Regions from separate parts of the Streptosporangium sp. NBC_01469 genome, predicted to be linked through region 2. Evidence: riboswitches for the same ligand, from Rfam matches in the RefSeq annotation. Region 2 holds a riboswitch; each other region holds the start of a gene.
What was found. Region 2 has a riboswitch for S-adenosylmethionine ahead of OG587_RS19300 (glutathione S-transferase C-terminal domain-containing protein). Riboswitches for the same ligand answer to the same signal wherever they lie in the genome.
Positions count from the first base shown of each region.

Region 1 (9,454 bases), 3.4 Mb from region 2:
GGCCTTGACGACCGACGCGGCGGTGACCTTGGTCGCGGAGCTGGTGGAGGACGTGGACGCGGACGCGGCCACGGCCGGTGCGAGGACGGCGACACCGACGCACGCGGAAGTGATGAGAAGACGACGAATCATTGTGGTTCCCCCTGGAAGGAAATCGTCGCGGCAGTGTATGGGGCCTCTGGAACGGACCGTCTGCGCGCGGCTACTCAAAGTAACGGGAGTGAGACTATCCAGCGACATGCTTTCTGGAGGGTCAAGAATGGTCAGCTTGTGGCAATGATCGCGGGATCGTGGCCGAACAAACATTGGCCGATCGCCGGTCCGATCCGCGCGCCCGACCTGCCGTGCCGCCGTGAATTCCTTAAACTGCCAGGTCAGCTCGTATATCCGGCGGGGGCGGCCCCCTCGGGGATGGCGGGGCGTAACCGTCGTGGTGGAGGCCCGTCCGGGCCGGCAGGGAGAACGACGGGGCGCTATTGTCCAGGGGGAATGCGGACACGTCACCGAAATTCCGGCATGCGTATTTCCAGCTGAAACGCCCCTTCGCTTATAACGACAATTCAGTAAACGGGATAATGTGTAGGGTGATTTCTTCTTGGGTTACGTTTGTTGTGCTTGTCAGGGTGAGGGAGAGAGCCGCACGTGGGCCCCGGGCGGCAGGCCCAGTCGCTGGGAGGCGTCGCCGGAGTTGACCGCCAGCGCGATGAGCCCGGCCGAGTCGGTGAAGGCCACGATCTCCCCGGGCGGTACCGCGGCGAAGGTCTCCTTGAACGGCACCGAGAGCCGCCGCCTGCCCAGCCAGACCACCAGCATGTCTCCCGACGTCACGCCCAGCGTCAACAGGTCGCCGGAGCCGATCGACAGCTGGGCGTTGCCGTGCCGGTCGATCGACAGCACCTCCCCCTCGACGTAGTCCTCCTGCAGCACGGAGGTGGGTGAGGGCAGCGACACCAGCCGCTCCAGCGGGAGCCGCGGTCCCAGCTCGGACGGGTGGCGCCCGATCGCCAGGTGCGCCGCCACGGGGGCGAAGAGGTCGCGCCCGTGGAAGGTCGGCGAGACCGGTTTCAGGAAGAGGTCCGAGTTGGACAGCTCGTAGGCGGCGCGCGCGCCCCCGCTGGCGTGGACGGCCCACGACAGCAGCCCGTTGTCCGGGCCCAGGAACACGTGGTCGCCGGCCTCGACCGCCACGGCCCTGCGCGAGCCGCCGCCGGCGGGATCCACCACGGCGACGTGCACGCCGGGGGGAAGATAGGCGATCGTCTGGGCCAGGATCGCCGCCCCGCGCCGTACGTCCCCCGAGGGGACCAGATGGCACACGTCAATGATCCGCGACTCCGGAGAGATTCCGACGATCACGCCGTGACATGCGGCGATGTAGCCGTCTTCCAGTCCGTAGTCGGTGAGAAGGCTGATGACAGAGGTCACATCTGGTGACTGTACGTCTCCACATCCGTCATGAACAGCGCGAAATTCCGGACTATCCTGACTTTGGGCCGCGCGTGCGCGGTGTGATCGCCGAGTGCCCCCACGGAGGAGGAAGCAATGGACACCGCGCCGAGTTCCGGTGACGGCGCTGCTCCGGAGCCCGCGCCCAGGGCTCTCACCGACAGGGAGCGCGAGCTGCTCGCCTTCGAGCGTCAGTGGTGGCGCTACGCGGGCGCCAAGGAACAGGCGGTTCGCGAGGCCTTCGACATCTCCGCGACGCGCTACTACCAGTTGCTCAGCGAGCTCATCGACCTACCGGCGGCGCTCGCCCACGATCCGATGCTGGTCAAGCGCCTGCGCAGGCTCCGCGAGACCCGCCGCCGCGACCGTGCCGCCCGAAAAATGGGCTTGCGCCGCTGATCTCCGGGTACGACCGGTCCGGCAGGGTCCACGCGGGTTGAAGTGAGCATGACGGTGAACACACTCGACAGGCTGAGGCGGGCATGACGACGAACACCTCCGACGGACTGAAGGCGATCGTCGCCGACCCCGCGGGGGCGGTGATCGGGCTCGACTTCGACGGCACGCTGTCCCCGATCGTCCCCGATCCCGCGGCGGCCAGGATCCACCCCGGTGGCGCCGAGGTGCTGGCCAGGCTCGGCCGCCTGGTCGGCGCCGTGGTGATCGTGACCGGCCGCCCGGCCGCCACGGCCGTCGAGTACGGCTCCCTGGCCGGCGTGCCGGGGCTGGTCGTGCTCGGGCACTACGGCCTCGAACGCTGGGAGGCGGGCGCGCTCGCCGCGCCGCCCGTCCACCCGGGCCTGGATTTCGCCAGAGCCGGGCTCGTCCCGCTGGTCGCGGGGATCGAGGGGGTCAGGATCGAGGACAAGGAGCGGTCGGTGGCCGTGCACACCCGGCAGGCGGCCGACCCGTGGGCGACGCTCGACGCGCTGCGCGAGCCGGTCACCGCGCTGGCGGCGGAGGCGGGGCTGGCGGTGGAGCCGGGCAAGTTCGTGCTGGAGCTACGCCCGCCGGGGATGGACAAGGGAGTGGCGCTGAGCGCCTTCCTGCGCGAGCGGGCCGCCAGGTCGGTGCTGTTCGCGGGGGACGACCTGGGAGATCTCGCGGCGTTCGCGGCGGTGCGGGCCTCGGGACTGCCGGGCGTGACGGTGTTCAGCGGATCGCCCGAGATCGAGGTGGAGGCCGACATCGTGGTGGACGGCCCCCCGGGGGTCCTGGAGCTCCTCACCTCGATCGCCGACGCCGTCGAGAGCGAGGCGTAGGGCGGACACCCGCTCGGGCGGCTCGCCCACGCCCCTCGGGCGGGCCCGAACGCCTGGCGACCTGCCAGGGAACGCCCGCTCAGGCGGGTCCGAAGGCCCGGCGACACCTGCCCGGGACGCCCGCTCAGGCAGGCTTGGCGACACTCGTCCGGGAGCGTCCGCTCAGGCGGGTTCGGCGACACTCGTCCGGGAGCGTCCGCTCGCGGTGATCAGCAGCCCCGCCACGGCCAGCCCGATCAGGGCGGGGACCATGAGGAACGCCTGCTGGGTGCCGAACCCGTCGGCCAGCGCGCCCAGCAGGAACGGTCCGATTCCCACCGCCAGCCCGGCGAAGATCGAGGCCATGGCCGACGCGCGGTCCCGTCGCCCGCCGGAGGCGGCCAGCACCCGCGACAGCGCCATCGGGAAGTGCAGCGCCACCCCCAGCCCCGACACGGCCAGGCCCACGTAGGAGAACACCGGGTTCGTGCTCAGCCAGAAGATCGCCCACCCGGCGGCCGCGACCAGGAGGGCGCCGAGGAACAGCACGGTCGGGAGCACCCGCAGGGCCAGCCACGCCCCGGCCAGCCGTCCGGCCGCCATCCCCGCGGTGAACGCCGCGACCGCGGTCGCGGCCACCGCCGCGGGCAGCCCGGTCTGGTCGGAGAAGAGCTTGGCCGCCCACAGGTTGAAGCAGAACTCCATCGCGACGCAGCAGAACAGCACGGCCGAGGCCAGGTAGAACCGCCAGCCGAAGCGGGTCTCGCCCCCCGTGGCGGCATCGCCGACGCCGTCCCCGGGCTCGGGGATCCGCACGCGCCCCATGGTCAGCGCGAGCAGCACGGCCAGCACGGGGGTCACCAGCAGCGCGGCCCGCCAGCCGAAGGCGCTCTGCGCGGCGGCACTGACCACGAACGGGACCCCGATGCCGACGATCACGCAGACGGCGTTGGCCTCGCTGATCGCCGCCGGGCCCGCGGGGCCGTGCCGGTCGTCGAGCGCGGACATGCCCGAGTACAGGGTGATCGAGGACATCCCGCTGGCGACGCCGTACCCGAGGAGGGTGATCGGGAGCGTGGTGGGGGCCGCCGCGACCATGAGCATGCCGGCGCTCATCCCGGCCATCCCGGTCCAGATGACGGCGCGGCGGCCGATCCTCCCGGTCAGCCAGGGCAGGGCGAGGCCGGTGATGATGCCGCCGACGGCCATCGCGGTCCCGTGCAGCCCGGCGACCGCCTGGGAGACGCCCTGGTCGAGGCGGAGCAGCGGGAGCGCGGCGCTGAGACCGTACAGGTAGGTGGCGAAGACGCCGAGCTGAAGGTAGATCAGCCAGGTCGCGCGGTCGCGGATGAGCCGGACGGGCGCGATCGCGGTCAACTCGGTCTCCCCGTACGCCAGAAAAAGTGAAATAGCCGTAAAAACTATCTCATATAGGTCTAAAGCTGCTTGGCGACCCGGGTCGTCACCCGAGGGCGTCGAGTTGCTCGGCGAACCACCGGTGCGGGGGGAGGGCGGTCGCCGCGGCGGCCAGCAGGACGCCCCTCCTGGCGCGCTCGTCCGAGGGCATCGTCAGGCCCTCGTACAGCGCGGCGGCCGTGGCCGAGACGTCGTAGGGGTTGACCGTCAGCGCGTGCTCGCCCAGCTCGGCGGCGGCACCCGCCTCCCGCGACAGCACCAGCGCGCTGTGCGGCGACAGGATCGGCCCCTCCTTGGCCACCAGGTTCATGCCGTCGCGGATCGGGTTGACCAGCAGCACGTCGGCCAGCCGGTAGGCGGCCAGCGAGCGCGGGTAGTCGTCGTTGACGTTGAGGATCAGCGGATCCCAGTCCTCGGTGGCGTACTCGTCCTCGATCTCCTCGGCGCAGCGCTGCACCGCCGCGGTGTACTCGCGGTACTCGGGCAGGTCGTGCCGGGACGGGTAGGCGAAGGCGAGGTGCGTGACCCGGCCGTGCCACTCCGGGTGGGCCGCGAGGAACTGCTTGTAGGCGACCAGGCCCCGCACGATGTTCTTCGACAGCTCCGTCCTGTCGATCCGCACGATCAGCCTGCGGTCGCCCACCTGGGCGCGGAGCGCGGCCATGTGCGACTCCACGTCGGGCTCGGACGCCCGGGTCCAGAGCGCCTTGCCGTCCACGCCCAGGCTGTGGGTGCCGATCCGGGTGGTCCTGCCCGCGTGCGTGACCGTACGCTCCCCGCGGTCGACCCGCGCGCCGAGCACCGTCTCGCAGCAGTCCATGAACGCCCCGCCCCAGCGGTCGGTCAGGAAGCCCGCGTGGTCGGCGCCCAGGATGCCTTCGAGGAGCTCGGTCGCCACGTCGTCGGGGAGCAGGTTGAAGTATTCGGGCGGGGCCCACGGCGTGTGCGAGAAGTGCGCCACCCGCAGGTCGGGGCGCTCCCCCCTGAGCATGGCCGGGACCAGGCTCAGGTGGTAGTCCTGCACCATCACCCGCGCCCCGTGCGAGCCCTCCTCGGCCAGCGCCATCGCGAAGGCCTCGTTGTAGGCCTGGTACGACTCCCACTCCCGGCGGAACCTGGCGTCGAAGTACGGCCTGTTGGGGGTGTCGTAGAGGAGGTGGTGGACGAACCAGAGGGTGGAGTTGGCGACCGCGTTGTACGCGCGGTGGAAGGTCGCCGGGGGGATGTCGAGCATCCGCACCGCCCCGGTGTCGTAGCCCGCCTGGTCGAGCCTGCCGCCGGACGCCAGCCGCACGGCGCCGCGGTCGCCGTCGGACAGCGCCGCGCAGACCCACAGGACGTTGAGGTCCTTCGCGACCTCCGACAGGCCGGAGACCAGGCCGCCACCTCCCCTGCGCATGGACAGTGAGCCGTCCTCGGAGAGGGTGAAGGAGACGGGGCCGCGGTTGGAGGCCACCAGGATCGCGCTCATGAGATCCCTTCACTGGCTAGGGACACGCCTGTCCTGAAGGTTAACCGGCACTTCGCCAGGCTGTCCTTGCTCTTCAGGTCAATGAAAGAACGGCGTTCATCGAATTGTGTCAGCTCTTGTCAGCAGGTGAAGTGATGAGCCCCGCCGTATCACCCTTTTTGTGGCAGGCAGGAAGGGTCGCCATCCGAGATCCCGACCGTAGGATGTCCAGCGACCGTGACCGCTGATGGGGGCCCGTGATGGCGCTGGACGAGACGACCGAGGACCTGGCCCGATCGGCCGCCCAGGGGGACCACCGCGCGCTCGGTGAGCTGCTGAAGCGGATCGAGCCCGCCGTGCTCAGGCACTGCGGCCGTATCCTTCCCTTCCGGCAGGACGCCGAGGAGGCCTGCCAGGACACCCTGCTCGCGGTGGCGCGCAACATCGGCCGCTTCGAGGGGCGGGCCCGGTTCAGCACCTGGCTGCACATCGTGACCGCCAACTGCGCCAGGACCACGTACCGCTCGCTGAAGCGCCGCGCCGCCGAGCAGAGCTCGGACGAGCTGCCGCTGCAGAAGCCGGACGTCGCCCGGGTGAGCGTGATCGCCGGGTCCCGGCTGGATCTGCTCGACGCGATGGAGGCGCTGGAGGCCGAGAAGCCGGACCTGGCCCAGGCACTGGTGCTGCGCGACATCTGCCAGCTCGACTACAACGAGGTGGCCGAGCAGCTCCGCATCCCGCTGGGCACCGCCAAGTCGCGCATCCACCAGGCGCGCAAGTACGTCCAGGGAGCCCTGGGCGACGCCTACGGCTTCTGACCGGCCGTCCGATTCCGGTTGTCCGCTGGATAACACGCTGTGTCTCGCCCAGTGAGACATGAGGTCAGGAGGGCGGCAGGGCGGGGTAGAGTGCTTAGGACCCGCGCGTCGGGTTTCCAACTGAATATTTGCTCATCCAGAGGGGTGGAGGGACCGGCCCTGCGAAGCCCCGGCAACCATCCCGGTTCCAGACTCGTGATCTGACGAGGTCGGCCGGGACAGGTGCCAATTCCGGTCTGTGACCAGGGTGGTCCGCAGACGAAGATGAGGGAAAGGCCTCGCTTCATGGCGCTCGCAACCACTGAGAACACCACCACCTCCTCCTCCGGTCGTGCCGACGACACGCGTGACCGGCGCTTCGGCCCCGCCGTCGCCCTGTCCTGCCGGGAGTGCGGTGCCCGCTACGACCTCGGCCCCGACTTCGCCTGTAGCGAGTGTTTCGGGCCCCTTGAGATCGCGTACGACTTCGGGCGTGTGACCCGGGAGCAGATCGCCGAGGGGCCGACCAACATCTGGCGCTACCGCTCGTTGCTGCCCGTCCCCGAGGACGTGGCCTCCAAGCCCAACATGGCGCCCGGCTGGACCAAGCTCGTCAACGCCGGAAACCTCGCCCGCGAGCTGGGCATCCGCTCCCTGCACGTGAAGGACGACTCCGGCAACCCCACGCACTCCTTCAAGGACCGTGTGGTTGCCATCGCCGTCGAGGCGGCCAGAAACTTCGGTTTCCACACCCTCTCCTGCTCCTCCACCGGCAACCTGGCCGGCGCCGTGACCGCCGCCGCCGCGCGGGCCGGGCTGGACGCCTGCGTGTTCATCCCCTCCGACCTCGAGCAGGCCAAGATCGTCATGGCCTCCGTGTACGGCGGCAGGCTCATCGGCATCGAGGGCACGTACGACGACGTGAACCGCTTCTGCTCCGAGCTCATCGGCGACGAGCTGGGCGACCAGTGGGGCTTCGTCAACGTCAACCTCCGCCCGTACTACGCGGAGGGGTCCAAGACGCTGGCCTACGAGATCGCCGAGCAGCTCGGCTGGCGCATCCCCGACCAGATCGTCATCCCGGTCGCGTCGGGCTCGCAGCTCACGAAGGTCGACAAGGGATTCAAGGAGCTGATCCGGCTCGGTCTGGTCGAGGACAGGCCCTACAAGATCTTCGCGGCCCAGGCCGAGGGGTGCTCCCCGGTCTCCGCCGCCTACAAGGCGGGCCACGACGTGATCCGCCCGGTGAAGCCGAACACGATCGCCAAGTCGCTGGCGATCGGCAACCCGGCCGACGGCCCGTACGTCCTGGACATCGCCCGCCGCACCGGCGGCGCGGTCGAGGACGTCACCGACGCCGAGATCGTCGACGCGATCCGGCTGCTGGCCAGGACCGAGGGCATCTTCGCCGAGACCGCCGGAGGCGTCGTCGTCGGGGTGCTGCGCAAGCTGGTCGCCTCGGGCACGCTCGACCCCGACGCCGAGACCGTGATCCTCAACACCGGCGACGGTCTCAAGACCCTTGACGCGGTGGCCGCGGAGGCCCGCCCAACCGCGGTGATTCGGCCTTCTCTTGACGCATTCCGTGCGGCTATCGCCTAGAAATCGTGAAAGGTACTGAATTATGAGCGTTTCTGTGCGGATTCCGACGATTCTCCGGACTTACACCGATGGTGCTGCCGAGGTGAACGGAGAGGGAGAGACCCTGCGCGATGTTCTGCAGAAGCTCGACGCGGACTTCCCGGGGATCGGCGCCCGGATTCTTGATGAATCGGGAAAGATCCGACGTTTTGTCAACGTCTATGTGGGGGATGAGGACGTCCGTTTTGTCGACAACCTCGACACGGCCACGCCCCCCGGCGTTCAGATCTCCATCATCCCCGCGGTGGCCGGAGGCTGATTCTGCCGCCCTCGCGCGGCCCTGACCGCGCCCGTGCCGCCCCCGGTGGCGACCACGACTCCACGGCACCCGCCCGGCTCCGGCCGGGCGGGTGCCGTGTTTTATGACGCAAGCTCATATTTGTGGCGCGGATGAATAACGTAACCCTTAACTAACTAATAGTGATGGTGAAACTTTGTTCTCGGGCTAAAAGCTCTCGTAAAGAGGTAGTTTGGTGCTTGACTCTGTTGCCCTACCGCTTCCCACAGGTATGGTCGGAACGATCGAGGGGGCGAAGTCCGTCCCGGAGATTGAGGACTTCGCGAGAGGAATGGGCGTCGTCCTTAAGACCAGTAAGAGGAGTCGCAAGTGGCGCAGGGCACCGTCAAATGGTTCAACGCGGACAAGGGCTACGGCTTCATCGCGGTAGACGGTGGTAAGGATGTGTTCGTCCATTACTCCGCGATCATGATGGATGGCTATCGTGCCCTCGAGCAGGGCCAGCGGGTCGAGTTCGAGATCACCCAGGGTCAGAAGGGTCCCCAGGCGGAGTCCGTCCGGGCGGTCTGACGTAGCCGCTTCGTGAATTCGCAGGGAAGAGCCGGTGGATCCCGCGGCATCGCAGTTCGCTGGATCCTCACCGCCTAGGCCCGGCTTGCCCCCCAACCGGCGAGCCGGGCCTTCGCGTCGTACGGGGTGCGCCGAGGTCGTGCGGGATACGTGGTCATGAGGTGCGCCGAGGTCGTGCGGGGCCACACGGTCGTACGAAGTCCACAGGGGTCGTGCGGGGCACGTGGAGGCGGGTGCGGGACACGCCCGGCGCGGCACGGGACACGGGACCACGGGGACGCGGAGACGCCACCGGCCATGCGCCGACGATGACGTGCCGCGTACGCCGACATGACGCGGGATCTACGCCGGTGTGACGCGGAGCTGAAGTCCCCTCCACGCGCGGCCCAGGTCAGCGGATCGCGGCTTGCACTCGTCGGGGTAGAGTGCTAAACAGATTGTTGGCACTCACGCATAGAGAGTGCCAATCCTGGATCGAGGCGATGGGGCCCGCCGAACGGAGTCGTGGGCCCACATGCCGTCGCGGGCGTCGGCTCGGTCCGGTGTAAGCCACCCTGTCTCTGGGAGGTCTAGCCGTATGGCAGCCAAGATGATCGCGTTTAACGAGGACGCCAGGCGCGGTCTCGAGCGTGGCATGAACCAGCTCGCGGACGCC
Region 1 is NZ_CP109465.1:858,564-868,017, reverse strand. Features, by position in the region: gene OG587_RS03955 (hypothetical protein) at 1-132, opposite strand, end outside; gene OG587_RS03950 (SAM hydrolase/SAM-dependent halogenase family protein) at 619-1,425, opposite strand; gene OG587_RS03945 (DUF3263 domain-containing protein) at 1,543-1,845, shown strand; gene otsB (trehalose-phosphatase) at 1,929-2,708, shown strand; gene OG587_RS03935 (MFS transporter) at 2,871-4,064, opposite strand; gene OG587_RS03930 (alpha,alpha-trehalose-phosphate synthase (UDP-forming)) at 4,150-5,574, opposite strand; gene OG587_RS03925 (RNA polymerase sigma factor) at 5,814-6,371, shown strand; SAM riboswitch class I at 6,501-6,642, shown strand; gene thrC (threonine synthase) at 6,657-7,952, shown strand; gene OG587_RS03915 (MoaD/ThiS family protein) at 7,975-8,250, shown strand; gene OG587_RS03910 (cold-shock protein) at 8,599-8,799, shown strand; gene groL (chaperonin GroEL) at 9,377-9,454, shown strand, end outside.
Region 1: another riboswitch for S-adenosylmethionine. It lies ahead of thrC (threonine synthase); the one in region 2 lies ahead of OG587_RS19300 (glutathione S-transferase C-terminal domain-containing protein).

Region 2 (9,454 bases):
CGCCGGGGGCGAACAGCAGGGCGAGGTAGGCCGCGGTGGCGGCGGCCCAGAGCACGGCGACGCCCGCTCCGAGCCGCCGGACCACCGGGCCGAGCCACCCGGCGGCGGCCAGCCCCCGCCGCCGGGTGAGTGTGAGAGTGCTCACGTCCCTATCCGGACGTCGTAAGCACTGTTGGGGGTGCCGGAGACCGGCTCGAAGGTGATGCCGGTGACCCCGGAGCCGTAGGCGATCTGGTCGGCGGGAACGTAGAGCGGGAGCAGGATCGCCTCGTCGGTGACGACGGTCTTCTGCGCCTTCGCGTAGAGCTCCTTGCGCTCGGCGAGGTCGGCGGTGACCGACGCGTCGGTGAGCAGCTTGTCCAGCTCGTCGCTCTGGAACTTCGTGCGGTTGATCGCGGCGCCCCCCGGCAGGATCAGGTTGAGCGCCGCCCCGGCGTCGGTGTCACCGCGCGAGTTCTCGAAGATCTCGTATTCGTTGTCGTCGATGGCCTTCTGCGCGGTGCCCTGGTCCACGATCTTGACCTGGAAGTCGATTCCCGCGCTCTGCTTGACGGCCGCCTGGAAGGCCTGGGCGAGGATGTCGCGGCGGTCGCGGACGAACGGGGCGGCGTTGACGGTACGCACGGTCAGCCGCTTGCCGTCCTTGACCCGGAAGCCCTCGGCGTCACGCTCCTTCCAGCCCGCCTCGTCGAGCAGTTGGTTGGCCCGCGCGGGGTTGTTGCCGAAGGTCTTCTCCAGCGAGGGGTCGTAGAACTGCGGGCTGCCCTGGCCGATGACGCTCCAGGCCCGCTTGGCGGTGCCCTGGTAGACGGAGTTGAGCACGGCGTCCACGTCGACGGCGTCGCGGAAGGCCTCGCGGACCCGCTTGTCGTCGAACGGGGGACGGGAGGTGTTGAAGTAGTAGGAGAACGCGCTTCCCGAGTTGAGGCTGGTCTCCAGCTTCAGCTCGGGGTCGCTCTTGATGAGGGCGATCTCGGTGGCGGGCACGCCCTCGATCACCTGTACCTGCCCGGAGGTAAGCGCGCCGACCCGGACCGCCGCCTCGGGCAGGAAGCGGTACGTGATGTCGGCCAGGTGCGCCGGTCCCTGGTGGGCGGCGCCGGTGGGCGGCCAGTTGTAGTTCGGGTTGCGCTTGTAGTGGACCTCCTGGCCGGGGGTGAACCGGTCGAGGATGAACGGCCCGGTGCCGACCACGTCGACGCCGCCCGCCTTGAGGTCCTTGGCGCTCTTCAACGACTTCGGGGAGACCTGGCCCGCGTACGGGGAGGAGAGGAAGTCGAGGAACAGCCCGTCGGGGGCCTTCAGCGTGACCTTCAGGGTGTGCGGCGCGGTCGCCTCCGCCTTGTCGAAGTTGCGCAGCTGGATGGCGCTGACCGCGGCGTTGTAGCCGGGCGAGACGAGCTGGTCGAGGTTGGCCTTCACCGAGGCGGCGTCGAACTTCTCGCCGTCGTGGAAGGTGACGTCGTCGCGGAGTTCGAAGGTGTAGGTCAGCCCGTCCTTGGAGACCTTCCAGGACGTGGCCAGCCACGGCAGGAACTCGCCGTTCTTCCCGCGGGCGATCAGCGCGTCGAACTGGTTGTGGACCAGGAGGCGGGCCTTGTTCTGGCCCCACTGGTGCGGGTTGAAGGTGATCGGCTGCGTCTCCACCGCCCACACGAGCGACCCGCCGTCGCCACCGGCTCCCTCACCGCCGGCCGCCGCGCTCGGGGCCCCGCTCTCGGCTCCGCACGCCGCGAGCGCCAGCACCCCGGCGAGCGTCAGGGCGCCCCATCGCAACTTCACGTTCTTCTCCTTGCGCTTTCGTACGACGTGCTTCTCTAGGGCGTGTTTCTGTGTCACGGGGTCCCGCGTGACGTGCTTCCGGGGGACGGGGCTTTGTCCAGCGGGGCCCTGCTCGGCGGGGCCCTGAGTGACGTGCTTCCGTACGGCGTGCTCGGCCGGCTCTGTGACGCGCCGGTCAAGATGGTCGGGGTGATCGGGGTGGTCGGGGTGGTCGGGACGGTTCATGCGACGTGCCGTCTTATCTGGGTTCCGGCGGCCTCGGACAGCACGATCCGGGCGAGGGCGTCGGCGTGGCGGAAGAGCGGGGCGTTGAGGCGGGGCCTGGCGAAGCCGCCGGTGGCCCGGCCGCCGACGACCCAGGGGCCGAAGGCGAACCTGCGGGGGTGCGGGGTGCCGGACCTGTCGAGCAGGCGGCGGTCGGCGGGCCGTACGTTCACCAGACCCGACTCCTCGTCGAGCTCGCCCCGGTCGCGGAGCGCGGTGATGAGCGGGTCGACGGCCCGGCTCACGCTGGGCGCGGGCAGCCGGGCCTCGACGAGGGTCGTGGCCGTCACGCCGCCGGGCACGGTGGGGCTCTGCGCCCGCCAGCGTCCGTCGTGGTGGTCGACCTTGAGGTCCGCGCCGAGGAAGGTGACCACCCCGGCCCTGGCCAGGGCGCGCAGCTCCTCCAGCCGGGGTCCCGGCGGGCCGCTGGCGACGTAGCTGAAGAACCCGCCGAACCACGGGTCGGAGACGCCCAGCTCGGCGAGGACGCCGTAGACGGAGAGCAGCCCGAGGATCATGGCGTGGTCGGCGCTGTGCGCCGGGTCCGAGCGTCGCTGCAGGTCGACGGCGAGATAGCCGTGCATCCACTTCTGCAGGCCGGCCTGGTCGCCGAACCGGATGCCGTCCAGCGGCCGGTCGAGCCGGTCGAAGTCGAGCCGGTCCAGGTGCCGGGGCACGGCCTCGCGGACCAGCCTGCGCATCCCGAGGCTGCGCCACTCCTCGGCGGCGAAGCCCTCCTCGAACTCCTCCCAGCCCAGCTTGGCGCGCTTGGGGTGGGCGGTGATGAGCTCGTGGTAGTACGCGAAGGCCAGCTCCTTGGCGACCAGCGGCCACACGTCCCGGCGGAAGTTCCACGGCCCCTCGCCCAGCGCCTCGCGGGTGAGGAAGCGCGGCACCGGCGGGCGGGCGCCCGTGAAGGGGTAACCGGTCTTGGAGTGGTACGGCACCCCGCGCCGCGACCCCACGTGCAGGAGGGGCTCGCGCCCGTTGGGCAGGTAGACCAGCTCCCCGTCGTACTCGCGGACGAACCGGCCGCCCCGGCCCGAGGTGAGCAGCACCATCAGGTCGACGAAGGCCAGCCCCATCCCCCGCATGATCACCGGTTCCCCGGCGGGGATGCCGTCCAGGTCGAGGTCGGCCGCGTAGCCGGTGGGCAGGTAGCGCAGCCCCCCGCGCGCGGCCAGGCCGGCCAGCGCGTTCTCCTCCCTCGTCGGGGTCACGTCGCCGTGCCCCTGGGCCAGGATCACCGCGTCGGCCTCGATGGTCCGGCCGTCCTCCAGGGTCACCGTCTGGCCGCCGGGGACGTCGGCGAGGTCGACGGCGCGGGCGGCGTGCACGTGCACCCGGACGCCGCGCGGGGCGTTCGCCACCGCGTGCCGGAAGACGTGGGAGAGGTAGCCGTTCTGCGCCGGGCGGGAGGCGAACCTGCCGGGGTCGCCGCCGAGCCACTCGGCCAGCGTGGGTCCGGGGCGGATCGGCCCCTCGCAGCGCACCGACTCGTCGGTGAAGAGCGTCACGTCGGCCGCGGTGGAGTTCATCCAGAGCAGGTCCGGCTGGTCGTGGCGCCAGACGCGCCCGCCGCCCGGCGGGTGGGGGTCGATCACGTGGACGTCCAGCGACGGCCAGCCGAGCAGGTCGGCGGCGTTGGCGCAGATCCGCTCCACCAGGCAGGTGCCCGTCGGTCCCGCGCCGACGACGGCGATCGAGGCGCTCATACGGCGGCTCTGCGGTGCGGCTGGTCCCAGTCGGCGTGCAGCGGCTCGACCGGGATCCGCCAGGCGTCGGTCTCGCCCTCCTGGCCGGAGACGTGGGAGATGGCGGTGAAGTCGGTGTTCTCGCGGAAGGCGGGGTGGGCGTACAGGTCCCTGGCGTAGGCCCACAGGTTGGGGAAGGCGGTGAGCGGGCGCTCGCTGATCCTGGCCGCCGGGTTGTCGCTCAGGTCGAAGCGGAGCAGGGTCGGCCAGAGCCGCACGTCCGCCTCGGTGATCCCCGAGCCGAACAGGAACCTGCGGTCGGCCAGCCGGGCGTCCAGCTCGTCCAGGAAGGCGACCACGGTCCCGCGCGCCTCGGTGTACGCGGCCTCGGTGGTGGCCGACGCCACGCGGCCCGCCGCCGTGTTGACGATCTCGTAGATCCTCGTGTTGAGCTCGTCGATCTCCGGCCGGAGCTCCTCGGGGTAGAGGTCGGCCTCGAGGTCGCCGCCGAACCGGGTGGCCAGGTCGATCGTGATGTCGGGGAAGTTGTTGCTGACGATGCGGCCGCTCGTCCTGTCCCACAGGACCGGCACCGAGACGTGCCCGTCGAAGCCGGGCTCGGTCACCTCGTACGCCTGCCGCAGGATGGTGAACCCGTTGACCGGGTCGGCCCCGCGCCGCTCGCGGAACGCCCACCCGCGCCCGTCACGCCCGTCGTCGACGTAGGAGAGCGAGACCACGTCCTGGAGTCCCTTGAGGGAGCGCACGATGGCCGCGCGCTGCGCGTACGGACAGACGGCCGCGACGTAGAGGTGGTAGCGGCCCGGCTCTGCGGGGAAGGCGGGTGTGCCGATCCGCCCCTGGAAGGGGTAGCGCGGGCCGGGCCTGCCACCGGGCCGGTAGTGGCCGTGGGTGTCGAGGTCGACGGGGCTCGCGTGGTTCAGTGTGCTGGTCTTCGGCATCTGGCACTCCCGGGCATGTCTCGGTGACCCCGATGAAGGGATCCGCGCTTGCGGCACGCCCACCGTGCCGCCAGGTCTCCCCCGGGGGCACCCCGCCGCGGTGCGAGGGTTGCCGGTCAGCCAGCCGGGGCTTCTCACTGACACTCTTAACCTATTTAGAAGGTAGGAAATACATAGATCTCTGTCAAGCCTTAATGTCGGGGAATGTCCTATGAGAGCGTGAACGTGGTCTACCGCAAGTACGACGGGTCACTGCACTGGCACCACCGCGGCCTGCTGCTCGGCGAGGACGAGCACGGGGTGTGGACGGGCTGCCTCGCCAACTCCATCGGCCGCAAGGGTGACGGTCCCGCGGTCCCCTCTCCGCACCCGTTCGTGATGCTCTTCCCCCGCGACGCCTGGTGGACGGCAGCCTTCAACGCCGCCCCGCACAAGTACGAGATCTACTGCGACATCTCCACGGTGCCGGAGTGGAGCGACGGCGAGGTCACCATGGTCGACCTGGACCTCGACGTGATCCGAGCCCGCCGGAACCTGCTGAAGGGCCGCCCGAGCCAGGTCTTCCTGGACGACGAGGACGAGTTCGAGGAGCACCGGGTCAAGTACGCCTACCCGCCCGACGTGGTCGAGAGCGCCCGCGCCTCGGCCACCTGGCTGATGGAGGCCGTCACCGCCCGCACCGCCCCCTTCGGGGACGCGCCGCACTGGCTCACCCTGGTCGGCTGAGCCCGGTCGCCTCGGTCCCGGCCATCCGGCGCCGCGCCCAAAGCCCGACCGGCCGGGCCCGATCCCCCAGGTCTCGGCCCCTGGAATCCAACCGGCCGGGTCCGGTCACCCGAATCCCGGCCGTCCAAGCCACGCCCCCGAAACCCGACCGGGCCGGGCCCCGCCCCCGTGGGGCCCGGCCCGGCCCGGCGCCTCTCATGCGGCCCGGTTTCCTCGCGAACCTCAGCGGGCGCGGCGGCGGAACAGCCTGCCGGAGAGCATCGCCGAGACCAGCAGGAAACCACCGCACCAGGCCAGCGCCTTCCACGGATCGTTCCCCACGGGCTGGCCCAGCAGCAGACCGCGCACGGACTCGATGATCGGCGTGGCCGGCTGGTTCTCCGCGAACCCGTGCAGCCATGCGGGCATGGTGTGCACCGGGACGAAGGCACTGCTCGGGTAGGGCAGGAACATCACGAAGAAGGTGAAACCGCCCGCGACCTCCGGCGTCTTGGCCAGCAGGCCGACCACGGCCGAGACCGCGGAGATGGCCAGGACGAACACCACCAGGACGCCCACCGCCGCGGCCCAGCCGGCCAGGTCCGCCTCCGCCCGGAAGCCGAGCAGGAACGCGACGACGAACACGATGACGAGCGAGGTGAGGTTGCGCACGGTGCTGGCGGCCACGTGCCCGCCCAGGAACGCCCCGCCGCCGACGTCCATCGACCTGAACCTGTCGACGATCCCCCGGCTCATGTCGTGACTGACGGCGACCGCCGTCAGGGAGGCGCCGTAGGAGGCGCACATGACGAGGATGCCGGGGACGGCGTAGGTGACGTAGTCGACGCCGGTCTGGATCGCGCCGCCGAACAGGTAGACGAACAGCAGCATGACCAGGACGGGCATCAGGAACGAGATGAACAGCGCGTCGAGGTTGCGCAGCGACAGGCGGACGGCGCGGCCGGTCATGACCGGCCAGGCGGCGAGTTCAGACACCGGCCCGCTCCCTGTCCGTCAGGGCGAGGAACGCGTCGTCGAGCGTGGCGCCTCGCACGGTGAACCTCTCGATCGCCGAACGTTCCGGGTCCACCTCGTCCAGCAGGGCGCGGACCTCCGAGGCGCTCCCGCCGACAGCCGCCCCGACGGTCAGCCTGGCGAGATCGGCGTGGACGGCACGCACCCCGAGGAGGCGCGTCACCTCGGCGAACGACCGGGCGTCGGTCAGGACGAGGTCCAGCCGCCAGGCGGCGACCCTCGCCTTGAGCTCGTCGGCGGTGCCCTCCGCCACCACCCGCCCGCCGTCGAGCAGCGCGATCCGGTCGGCCAGGCTGTCGGCCTCCTCCAGATACTGGGTGGTCAGGAAGACCGTGGTGCCCGAGCCGGTGAGCTGGGTGATCACCTCCCACATCGCCTGCCTGCTCCGCACGTCGAGACCCGTGGTCGGCTCGTCGAGGAAGATCACCGACGGCGCGCCGACCAGCCCCGCGGCCAGGTCCAGGCGTCGCCACATGCCACCCGAGTACGTGCCGACCCGCCGCTTCCCCGCCTCGACCAGGTCGAACCGCTCCAGCAGCTCGGCCGCCCTGCTGCGAGCCCCCGCGCGTGACAGGCCGGACAGGCGGCCCATCATCCGGAGGTTCTCCTCGCCGGTCAGCAGCTCGTCGACCGCCGCGTGCTGGCCGGTCAGGCTGATGGCGCGGCGGACGCGGCGGCGGTCGCGCACGACGTCGAACCCGGCGACCGTGGCCCGTCCCGCGTCCGGGCTGACCAGCGTCGCCAGGGTGCGCACGGTCGTGGTCTTGCCCGCGCCGTTCGAGCCGAGCAGCGCGTACACGCTGCCCTTGGCGACGCGCAGGTCGACGCCGTTCAGGACGGCGAGCCGGCCATAGGACTTTGTGAGGCCGACCGCCTCTATCGCTGGTTCCACTACCCCTCCTGCGTATGGCGTACGCTCTACTGTTTATGGCGTACGCGGTATTGCGTAAGGTATACACTCACAGGAAAGGACGGTCAAGCCCGGGAGCGCGATGGAAGTGCCGGAGAGCGTGGAGATCGCCTGGGGCCTGCGCGAGCGGCCGGGCAAGGGGCCCAAACGCACCCTGAGCCTGGAGCACATCGTGGAGGCCGCCATCAGAGTGGGCTCCGCGGAGGGACTCGCCGCGGTCTCGATGAGCAAGATCGCCGCCGAGCTCGACGTCTCCACGATGGCGCTCTACCGCTACGTCACCTCCAAGGGTGACCTGCTCATGCTCATCACGAACGCGGTGATCGGCCCGCCTCCCCAGCTCCCGGAGCCGGGCGACGACTGGCGTCACGGCGTCTACCGGTGGGCCGGCGCCCTGCGCGCCGCGCTGCAGCGGCACCCCTGGTCGTTGCGCATCCCCATCACGGGCCCGGGGCTCATGCCCAACCACGTCGCCTGGATGGAGGCCGGGCTGCGCTGCCTGCGCGGCACCGGACTGGCCCCGGACACGAAGATGGCGGCGCTGCTGCTGGTCGACGGCTTCGTCAGGACTGAGGTGGCGCTCCTGGCCGATCTCCAGGACGCCTTCGACGCCTCCCGGGTCACCGACGAGGAGGCGATGTCCGGCTACGGCCGGTCACTCGCGAGGCTCACCGACGCTCAGCGCTTCCCGGAGATCCACGAGCTTCTCGAGGCCCGGGTCTTCGACATGCCCGGCGGCCCCGACGACGAGTTCGTCTTCGGCATGGACCGCATCCTCGACGGCCTCACGGTGCTCGTGACCGGAAAACCACCCGCCTGATCCTCGACGACCTCACACCGCCCACGCCGGAAGCCCATCCGCAATCGGCATCCCGCCCCGGTACCCGATCCACACCGGCATCCCGTCCGCCCCGGTACCCGATCCGCACCGCCATCCCGTCCGTACCGATATCCGATCCACACCGGCATCCCGTCCGCCCCGGTACCCGATCCGCACCGCCATCCCGTCCGTACCGATATCCGATCCACACCGCCATCCCGTCCGCCCCGGTACCCGATCCACACCGGCATCCCGTCCGTACCGATATCCGATCCACACCGCCATCCCGTCCGCCCCGGTACCCGATCCGCACCGCCATCCCGGCGGCGTTCGTTCCGCGCCCGGCGGAACGGAACCCCGCCGGATCCGCCCGCGCGGGGACCTACAGGGGCCTACGGGGTTCTACAAGGATCTACAGGGGCCTACAGGGGAGGGAAGCCGGGGGCGCGGCGCTCGACGAAGCTGGCGACGCCCTCGGCGAAGTCCGGCCGGGTGAAGGACTCGGCCATCAGGTGCGTCGCGGCCGCCTCCGACGCCTCCAGGCTCCGCTGGCCGTCACCCCAGACCTGACGCTTGATCACCGCCATCGAGGCCGGGGAACTGTACGTCGCCAGCTCGCGGGCGTAGGCCAGCGTCTCCTCCATCAGCCTCTCCCCCGGCACCGACCGGCCGGCCAAGCCCAGCTCGTACGCCTCGGCACCGGTGAAGGTGCGGCCCGACAGCAGCAGGTCCATCGCCCTGGCCTGGCCTGCCAGGCGGGGCAGGACCCATGACATGCCGTACTCGGCGATCAGGCCGCGCCGGGCGAAGGCGGTGGTCCACTTGGCCTCGGCGGCCGTGAAGACCAGGTCGCAGAGGAGGGCGTGGACCATGCCGAGCCCGGCGCAGGCACCGTTGACGGCGGCGACGATCGGTTTGCGGATCGTGGTCGGGAAGGTGGTGGGGCGCGGATCCGGCCGCCCCGCGTAGGAGCCGTCATGGAGGGCGGTGAGCGTCCGGAAGTCCGCACCGGCGCAGAACCCCCTCCCCGCGCCGGTGACCACGATCACCCGGACCTCGGGGTTCTTCTCGGCCTCGGCAAGCTGGTCGAAGTAGCGGCGGCCCATCTCGTCGGTCCAGGCGTTGAGCCGGTCCGGGCGGTTGAACGTCAGCGTCAGCACGCCCCGCTCGATCGACGACAGCACCAGATCGACCATCCCGCATCCCCCTCGCGAGCCCGGAGAGCCACAGAATATCGTTCTACACCTTTTCCCTCTCCGGCGTCAGCATGTGCGAGCGGACC
Region 2 is NZ_CP109465.1:4,296,759-4,306,212, reverse strand. Features, by position in the region: gene OG587_RS19315 (ABC transporter permease) at 1-145, opposite strand, end outside; gene OG587_RS19310 (ABC transporter substrate-binding protein) at 142-1,782, opposite strand; gene OG587_RS19305 (FAD/NAD(P)-binding protein) at 2,004-3,761, opposite strand; gene OG587_RS19300 (glutathione S-transferase C-terminal domain-containing protein) at 3,758-4,702, opposite strand; SAM riboswitch class IV at 4,742-4,854, opposite strand; gene OG587_RS19295 (DUF402 domain-containing protein) at 4,907-5,428, shown strand; gene OG587_RS19290 (ABC transporter permease) at 5,651-6,403, opposite strand; gene OG587_RS19285 (ATP-binding cassette domain-containing protein) at 6,396-7,334, opposite strand; gene OG587_RS19280 (TetR/AcrR family transcriptional regulator) at 7,435-8,172, shown strand; gene OG587_RS19275 (enoyl-CoA hydratase-related protein) at 8,595-9,368, opposite strand; gene OG587_RS19270 (hypothetical protein) at 9,412-9,454, opposite strand, start outside.

Region 3 (9,454 bases), 3.0 Mb from region 2:
TCCTCGTCGCAGAGGCCCACTCCGGCGACGAGCGTGTCGGAGAGGTGTTCCTCGGGGGTGTCCCGAGGGTCGAGCACGGCGGCGATCCCGCCCTGGGCCCAGCGGGTGGAGCCGGACGACAGGACGTCCTTGGTGACGACCAGGACCTTCGCCCCGGGGTCGAGGGCGGCGTAGCGCAGCGCCAGGGTGAGGCCGGCGACGCCGGAGCCCACCACGACCACGTCCGCCCGTACCGTCCAGCCCGGAGCGGGAGCGGTCAACCTCTGGGGAATGGCCGGGATGCTCATAGCCGCCTCCTCGCGGGGATCATTAGAGGCCGTTCATTTCGTCAGTGTGACGATAACGCCCTCCGGAAAGCGGCTGTTCCCCGGGGTGGGACATTTCACCCGAACCCTGAAATCACGGCAGTTCGGGGCCGTACATGGCGGCTCACCGCCGATCACCACCACCGGCCGCTCATCGATCACCGCTCGCCACCGGCCACTCATAGGTCGCCGCTCATCGGCCACCGCTCATGGGGCGCCGCTCATCGGCCACCGCTCATAGGTCGCCGCTCATCGATCACCGTTCATCGATCACCGCTCATGGGGCGCCGCTCATAGGTCGCCGCTCATCGGCCACCGCTCATAGGTCGCCGCTCATAGGTCGCCGCTCATCGATCGCCGCTCATCGATCACCGTTCATGGGGCGCCGCTCATAGGTCGCCGCTCATCGATCGCCGCTCATCGATCACCGTTCATGGGGCGCCGTTCATGGGGCGCCGTTCATGGGGCGCCGCTCATAGGTCGCCGCTCATCGATCGCCGCTCATCGATCACCGTTCATGGGGCGCCGTTCATGGGGCGCCGTTCATGGGGCGCCGTTCATGGGGCGCCGTTCATGGGGCGCCGTTCATGGGGCGCCGTTCATGGGGCGCCGTTCATGGGGCGCCGTTCATGGGGCGCCGTTCATGGGGCGCCGTTCACCACCGGCCGCTCGCCGCTCACCGGCTCCCGTCAGCGAGCGGCGAGCGGCCGGGAGTCAGCGGACGCCGAGCGTCACGTTGTCGATCAACCTGGTGGACCCCACCCTCGCGGCCACCGCGAGGATCGCCTCGCCCGCGTAGTCGTCGCCGACCTCCGCGAAGGTCGCGGGGTCGACCAGGACCAGGTAGTCGACCGCCAGCGACGGCTCGGCCTCCAGGACGGCGAGCGCGGCCCCGCGGATCTCCGCGGGCGCGCGCCGCCCGGACCCCGCCTCCAGGGCGCGGGACAGGGCCAGGGCCGCCACCCGGCCGTCCGGCGACAGGTAGCGGTTGCGGCTGGACAGCGCCAGGCCGTCCGGCTCGCGGACCGTGGGCCCCCCGACGATCGAGACCGGCAGGTTCAGGTCGGCGACCATCCGGCGGATCATCGCGAGTTGCTGGGCGTCCTTCTGCCCGAACACCGCCACGTCCGGCTGGACCAGGTTGAACAGCTTCAGCACCACGGTCAGCACGCCGTCGAGGTGGCCGGGCCTGAACTCCCCCTCGACGACCGAGCCCATCTCGCCCGCGGACACGCCGACCTGCCTGTCCGGCAGGTACATGTCCTTGACCGAGGGGGCGAACACCACGCCCACCCCCTCGGCCTCGCAGACTTCGAGGTCGGCGTCGAACGTCCGGGGATAGCGGGAGTAATCCTCGGTGGGCCCGAACTGGAGCGGGTTCACGAAGATGCTCACCGCCACGTGCGCGGCCCTCTCGCGGGCCAGCCGGATGAGCGAGCGGTGCCCCTCGTGCAGCGCGCCCATGGTCGGCACGAGCGCCAGCGCGCTCCCTCCCGAGGAGGCGCCCGCGCCGATCCCCAGGACCTCGCGGGCCTTGAGCAGCCCTGCGCGGTCGTCCGCCACGATCACTGGAACCTCCCGGGGGTGCTCCGGCTCCCGGGCCGGAGAGGAATGACGTTCATCGGAGTCCGCCGGTTCCCTTCGCCGGACGGACTCGGCTCATCGGATCAGCTAACCGGATCGGCTCGCCGGGGCGGGCACCGGGTCGGAACGGGAGCCCCGGGCCCGTGTGCCGCCGCCTCCCGGGCCGATCTCACAAGCCCCGGGTCCTTCAGGTCCATATGTTGCCGCCCAGGGCGTCCAGGAGGCGCTCGGCGGCCTCGGGCTTGAGCAGCCCGGCCGCCAGTGCCCGGTCGGCGGTGAGCCTGGCGAGCGCCACGTAGGCGTCCGCCGCCTCGGGAGCGGCGAGGATCAGCGCGTCCACGTGCCTGCGGACGGTTCCCGCGTCGCCGCGCACCACCGGGCCGGTCAGCCCGGCGATGCCGAGCCTCAGCACGTTCTCCAGGGCCGCGCCGAGCAGCGGGCCGAGCATCCTGCCCGGCTGCTCCACGCCGATCCTGCCCAGCAGCTCCGAGGACTCCGCGATGAGCGTCACCATGTGGTTGGCCGCCCCCGCCAGGGCCGCGTGGTAGAGCGGCCGGTCCTCGTCGGCGATCCAGACCGGCTCGCCCTCCATCTCGATGACGAGGGCCTCGGCCACCGGGCGGAGCGCGTCCGGAGCGGTCACCCCGTACGAGATCCCGGTGAGGCGGCGCAGGTCGTCGTCGCGGCCGGTGAAGGTCATCACGGGGTGCAGCGCGAGCGGCAGCGCCCCGGCCTTGATCGCCGGGTTCAGCACCGCCAGGCCGTACGCGCCGCTGGTGTGGGCCACCAGCCTGCCGCGGAGATCGGCGCCGGTCTCGACCAGGCCGGAGACCAGGCCGGGCAGCACGTCGTCGGGGACCGTCAGCAGGACGAGGTCCGCGCCGGCCACCACGTCCTCGGGCCGGGTGGGGACGAGCCCGAGCCGCTCGACCGCCCGCTCCCTGGAGGCGTCGGAGACGCCGCTCGTCGCGACCACCCGGTGCCCCGCCCTGACGAGCGCGGCGCCGAGCGCCGAACCGACCCTGCCCGCTCCAACCACTCCGACGGCCAGCCGTGCCGGGCGATCGACTGCGTCCATGACGTCCCGTCCTTCGACCATGTGGGGCTCCGTGCCCGATTGACCAGCGTAACGGGCCATGCCATCGCAACCACGGCAAGACGCGTGTTCGGTAACGGAGGCGGGGTTCTCCGCGAGATGCCCGGATCGGGCACACCGGGAGCGTACGGGACCCGCCGGAGAGCCCGCGGGCCCGGCCCGCACGGCGGTTCGGGCGGCGGCGCGCCGACGCGGCGTCGACAACGATCGTGCGAATCGGTGACAGAATGGAGTCATGTACTCACTCGAAGCGTCAGCGCGAGTTGATCTCGTTCCCCCGCCCCGGCGGGTAGCGTCTGAGAGCGTGTGGCTCACCTGGCGTGCCGCGATGGAGCAGGCGCTCTACGGCGAGAGCGGCTTCTATCTCCGGGAGCGGCCCTCCAGCCATTTCCGGACCTCGGTCGGCGCCTCCCCCGTCTTCGCCGAGGCCGTGCTGCGCGAGCTGACCGCGATCGACGAGGCGCTGGGCGGCCCCGAGGTGCTCGACCTGGTCGACATCGGCGCCGGCGAGGGCGGGCTGGCGGCCGGTGTGCTCGCCGCGGCGCCGCCCGCGCTCCGGTCGAGGCTGCGGGTGACCGCGGTCGACCTGGCGCCCCGGCCGCCGGCGCTGCCGGAGGAGATCGTCTGGGCGAGGGCCGCGCCGGACGGGATCCACGGGCTGGTGATCGCCAACGAGTGGCTCGACAACGTGCCCGTCGACATCGCGGAGCAGACGGCCGACGGCCCCCGGCTGGTCCTGGTCAACGTCACGGACGGTGAGGAGCGCCTCGGCGGCAGCCCCTCCGAGGCGGATCTCGCGTGGCTGGCCCGCTGGTGGCGGATGCGGGCCCCCGGCGAGCGGGCCGAGATCGGCAGGCCACGCGACAGGGCCTGGGCCTCGGTGATCCTGCGACTGGCGCGCGGCCGGGCGATCGCGATCGACTACGCCCACATCCTCGACGACCGGCCGCCGTACGGCACGCTGGCCGGATACCGCGACGGGGCGATGGTCGCGCCGGTGCCCGACGGCTCGTGCGACATCACCGCCCACGTGGCGCTCGACGCCTGCGCGGCCTCGGGCGAGAGCGCCGGGGCCGTCACGACGGCGCTGACCACGCAGCGCGAGGCGTTGCGCGCCCTCGGCGTCACCGGGAGCCGCCCGCCGGTCGAGCAGGCCGCAAGCGACCCTCGCGGCTACCTTCAGGCCCTCGCGAGGGCCTCGGAGGAGGCGGAGCTCATCGCCGCCGGAGGGCTCGGCGGGTTCGGCTGGCTCTCCCAGAGCCGTCCCTGACCCGCCGAACCGCTGACGTCGTTTCGGTGGGGCCCGCGTTCCGGTGACGTCGTTCCGGTGGGGCCCGCGATCCGGTGGGGCCCGCGATCCGGGCGGCGGGCCGTCCGGTCAGGTGTGACCTCCGGCCGGGCCGGTTCTCAGACCCGCATCCGTTCTCAGACCCGTATTTGGAGGGACTCCAGACCCCGGATGACGTAGCCCGGCCCCCAGGAGGGCTCGGCGACGAGCTCCATCTTCGGCGCCTTGCGCAGCAGGGCGCCGAACGACTCGATCAGCTCTACCCTGGCCAGCGGTGCCCCGAGGCAGAAGTGGATGCCGGCGCCGAAGGAGATGTGCGGGTTGTCGACCCGGCCCACGTCCAGGCGGGCGGGGTCGGCGAAGACCTCGGGGTCGCGGTTGGCCGAGCCGAACAGCAGCGCCACCTCGGTGCCGCGCGGGATGTCGATCCCGCCCACCGAGATGTCCTCCAGCACCCAGCGCTCGAACATCTGCAGCGGGGTGTCCCAGCGCATCAGCTCCTCGACCGCCGTGGGCAGCAGGGTGTGGTCGGCGCGGAGCCGGTCCAGCTCGGCCGGGTTGCGGAACAGCGACCACCAGCCGTTCCCGGTGACGTTGACGGTGGCCTCGTGCCCGGCGTTGAGCAGCAGCACGCAGGTGCCGACCAGCTCCTCCTCGGTGAGCGTGTCACCCTCGTCTGCCACCAGGGCGAGCGCGCTGATCAGGTCGTCACCGGGGTCGGCCCTGCGGGCGCGGGCCAGCTCGACGAGGTAGGCGGAGAACTCCTCGGCCGCCCGCACGGCCGTGCGCTGGGCCTCGACCGACGGCTGGAGCTCGTACATGCCGCAGATGTCGGCCGACCAGGGCCGCAGCAGGTGCCGGTCGGCCTCGGGCACGCCGAGCATCTCGGCGATCACGGTGACCGGGAGCGGCTCGGCGACCTCGGCGATCAGGTCTCCTCCGCCGCGCTCGACGAAGACGTCCACCAGTTCCTCGGCCATGCGGGCGACCTTGGGACGGAGCGCCTGGACCATGCGGGGGGTGAACGCCTTCGAGACCAGCCGCCGGAGCCTGGTGTGCACCGGCGGCTCGACGTCGAGCATCCCCGCCCTGATCACCCGCCAGAACGGGTCCTGGAACTCGGGGTCGTCCGGCCTGCCGAACTCCCGGTGCGAGGCCACGTGCAGGTAGGAACGGCCGAGCCTGCGGTCCCGCAGCAGCGCGTTGACGTCGGCGTGCCTGGCCACCAGCCACTGGCCGGTCGGCTCGAAGAAGCTGACCGGCCGCTCCCGCCTCAGCTCGTCGTAGACGTCATAGGGGTGGGCGACGAATTCCGGATTCCAAGGATCAAAGCGCACTTAAGCATCGTAATCCCGGCCTAGGAGTCGGCCCGCTTGTCCGGATTTCCCCTTTCAGCTGGTTCGTCCGCCTGGGTCGCCGAAGCTCCCCGGCCCACCGGGGGCTCCGGGGTCTCCGGGCTCTCGGAACCGGCCTTGTCCCCGGTCTCGTAGCGGGAACGCAGCTCGACCGGCTTCCGCCTGCCCGCCTTGCCCCGCACCCGGATGTTCAGCAGCTCCACCAGCAGCGAGAACGCCATCGCGAAGTAGATGTAGCCCTTGGAGATGTGCTGCTCGAATCCCTCGGCGATGAGCACGACGCCGACCAGCACCAGGAAGGACAGGGCGAGCATCTTGATGCTCGGGTGCCGGTCCACGAAGCGGCTGATCGGCCCGGAGGCGACCAGCATCACGATGACCGAGACGATGACGGCCGCGATCATGACGCCCAGCTCGTCGACCATGCCGACTGCGGTGATCACCGAGTCGAGCGAGAAGACGACGTCGAGGATCATGATCTGGATGATCACCGAGGTGAAGGACGAGGCGACCTTGCCCTCGGAGTGGTGGGACTCCCCCTCCAGGCTGCCGTGCATCTCGTGGACGCTCTTGCCCAGCAGGAACAGGCCGCCGAGTATCAGGATCAGGTCGCGCCCCGATATCCCCTGCCCGAAGACCTCGAACATCGGCTCCGTGAGCCTCACCACCCACGACAGCGCCAGCAGCAGGAGGAGGCGGCTGATCAGGGCGACGGCGAGGCCCAGCTTGCGGGCCCTGTCGCGCTGCGCGGGCGGGAGCTTGCCCACCAGGATCGAGATGAAGATGATGTTGTCGATTCCCAGGACGATCTCCAGGGCGACGAGGGTGAAGAACCCTATCCATATCTCCGGGTTGGTCACCCAGTCCATTGCTTTCTCCTTCGTCGGTCGGCGCTTGGACACACCGTCGGCCAACTGCCCGAACGCTTCTTCGGCTGACTGCCAGGACGACCGGGGGACGCTCCGAGTTCCTGCTCTCTCATCACGCTTCGCTTTCAATCCGCCGGGCGCTCCCGGGAGCGCCCGCTCCGGCCCCGATACCGGGTTGATCACGTTTCGGACTTGCGGGGCACCGCGGGGCGTCGGTTATAGTTCCCACGTAGGTCATGAGTGCCAGTGACAAGCCCCGGCTCGCTGGCCGGCAACCCTCGCGTCCGCGGCGGGGTGCCCCGGGTGAGGACCTGGTCCGGCACGAGGTGTGTCGGGCAAGCGCGGGCTCCAGGCACCTATGCCATGGGTTGGGGTCCGATGACCTCGAAGGAGCCATGGCGTGTCCACCCTGACGATCTTCTCCCCCGCGAACCCCGCGAACCCCGTCGCCCCGACCACCACCACCACCGCCGCCTCCGCCGTCCCGGTGACCGTCCCCGAGACCCGCGCGTCCGGTGACCGGCCGATCCCGGCCGTGCTCGGCTCGGACCTGGAGGTCCCGGTCAGGGGCGGCAGGCTCGTCCGCTACGCCAACCTCGACTACGCCGCGAGCGCCCCCTGTCTGGAGCCGGTGAGCGCCGCCGTCGCCGCCGCGCTCCCGGCCTACTCCAGCGTCCACCGCGGCGCCGGGTACGCGTCCCAGCTGACCACGGCCCGCTACGAGCAGGCCAGGCACACGGTGCGCGCCTTCGTCGGCGCCCGCCCCGACGACTCGGTGATCTTCACCCGCAACACCACGGACGCGACCAACCTGCTGGCCCGCAGCCTGCCCGAGGGCACCACCGCCGTGGTCTTCGACACCGAGCACCACGCCTCGCTGCTGCCCTGGGACAAGGTCGTGCGGCTGGCCGCCCCCGCCTTCCCCGGCGAGGCCGTCCGCGCCGTCGACGACGCCCTCACCTCGATCGACGGCCCCAAGCTGCTGGTCGTGACCGCCGCCTCCAACGTCACCGGGGAGCTCTGGCCGATCGCCGCTCTGGCCCACATCGCCCACCGGCACGGAGCCCGCGTCCTCGTCGACGCCGCGCAGCTCGTCCCGCACCGCCGCCTCAACCTGACGGCGCTCGACCTGGACTACGTGGTCTTCTCCGGCCACAAGCTCTACGCGCCGTTCGGCACGGGCGCGCTGATCGGCCGTTCCGACTGGCTGGCCGAAGCCGAGCCGTACCTGCGGGGCGGCGGCGCGGTGAAGGCCGTGAACGACGACGACACCGAGTGGCACGACGACCCCGAGGCGCGGCACGAGGCCGGAACCCCGAACGTGCTGGGCGCCGTCGCGCTCGCCGCGGCCTGCGACGCCCTGACCGCCACCGGCTGGACCCCGCTGGTCCGCGAGGAGGAGCGCCTCCTCGGACGCCTGCGCGCGGGCCTCGCCTCCGTCCCCGGCGTCCACGAGCTCTCCCTGTGGGGCCCGGACCACCCGCGCGTCGGCATCGTCTCCTTCGTGGTGGACGGCTTCACCGCCCGCGAGGTCGCCGAGGCCCTGTCCGGCGACTACGGCATCGGCGTCCGCGACGGCAAGTTCTGCGCCCACCCCTTCGTACGGCACCTGCTGGGCGCCAAGGACGGCGGCTGCGACGACGTCACCGCCTCCGCCGTCCGCGCCTCCATCGGCATCGGCACCACCTCCGAGCACGTCGACCGGCTGATCGGCGCCCTGCGGGATCTTGCCTCGCGCGGCTGACGTGACAGCATGGCCCTATGACTGAAGGCGCGCCCCGTGAGCTGAGCGTGGGGCTGGGGGCTGGAGCCGAAGCCGTGCGGGGGGCGGACGGCAAGGAGCTCGCGACCGAGGACATGATCCTCAACATCGGGCCGCAGCACCCGTCCACACACGGTGTGCTGCGGCTGCGGCTCACGCTGGACGGCGAACGGATCAGCTCGGCCGAGCCGATCGTGGGCTACATGCACCGGGGCGCCGAGAAGCTCTTCGAGGTGCGCGACTACCGGCAGATCATCGTGCTGGCCAACCGGCACGACTGGCTGTCGGCGTTCGCCAACGAGCTGGGCGTCGTGCTCGCGGTGGAGCGGATGCTCGGCATGGAGGTGCCGGTCAGGGCCGTCTGGACCCGCACGCTGATGGCCGAGCTCAACCGGGTGCTCAGCCACCTGATGTTCCTCGGGTCCTACCCGCTGGAGCTCGGCGCGATCACCCCGGTCTTCTACGCGTTCCGGGAGCGCGAGACCCTCCAGGCCGTGATGGAGGAGATCTCCGGCGGGCGCATGCACTACATGTTCAACCGGGTCGGCGGCCTGAAGGAGGAGCTCCCCGAGGGGTGGACGGGCCGGGTCGCCCAGGCCGTGGCCGACGTGCGGCGACGGCTGCCCGACATCGAGAACCTGATCGCCGGGAACGAGATCTTCCTCGCCCGCACGCGCGGGGTGGGCGTCCTCGACCGCGAGACGATCATGCAGTACGGCGTGAGCGGCCCGATCGCCCGCGCCTCCGGCGTCGACGTCGACCTGCGCAGGGACGAGCCGTACCTCGCCTACGGGGAGCTGCCGGTGAAGGTCGTCACCCGGTCCGCGGGAGACTGCCACGCCCGGTTCGAGGTGCTGCTGGAACAGGTGAAGGTCTCCCTCGACCTGGCCGACGCCTGCGTGGAACGGCTCCTCGAACTACCCCCTGGGCCGATCAACCAGCGCCTGCCCAAGGTGCTGAAGGTTCCCGAGGGCCACACCTACGCCTGGACGGAGAGCCCGCTGGGCCTCAACGGCTACTACCTGGTCTCGCGCGGGGAGAAGACGCCGTGGCGGATGAAGCTCCGCTCGGCCTCCTTCAACAACGTCCAGGTGCTGCGTGAGATGCTTCCCGGCCACCTGGTCTCGGACATGGTGGCCATCCTGGGCTCGATGTTCTTCGTCGTCGGCGACATCGACAAGTAAGGCACGGTTGG
Region 3 is NZ_CP109465.1:1,265,025-1,274,478, forward strand. Features, by position in the region: gene OG587_RS05705 (L-aspartate oxidase) at 1-287, opposite strand, end outside; gene panC (pantoate--beta-alanine ligase) at 1,020-1,847, opposite strand; gene OG587_RS05715 (Rossmann-like and DUF2520 domain-containing protein) at 2,077-2,967, opposite strand; gene OG587_RS05720 (SAM-dependent methyltransferase) at 3,290-4,255, shown strand; gene OG587_RS05725 (cytochrome P450) at 4,411-5,610, opposite strand; gene OG587_RS05730 (TerC family protein) at 5,631-6,497, opposite strand; SAM riboswitch class IV at 6,730-6,845, shown strand; gene OG587_RS05735 (aminotransferase class V-fold PLP-dependent enzyme) at 6,898-8,241, shown strand; gene OG587_RS05740 (NADH-quinone oxidoreductase subunit D) at 8,259-9,443, shown strand.
Region 3: another riboswitch for S-adenosylmethionine. It lies ahead of OG587_RS05735 (aminotransferase class V-fold PLP-dependent enzyme); the one in region 2 lies ahead of OG587_RS19300 (glutathione S-transferase C-terminal domain-containing protein).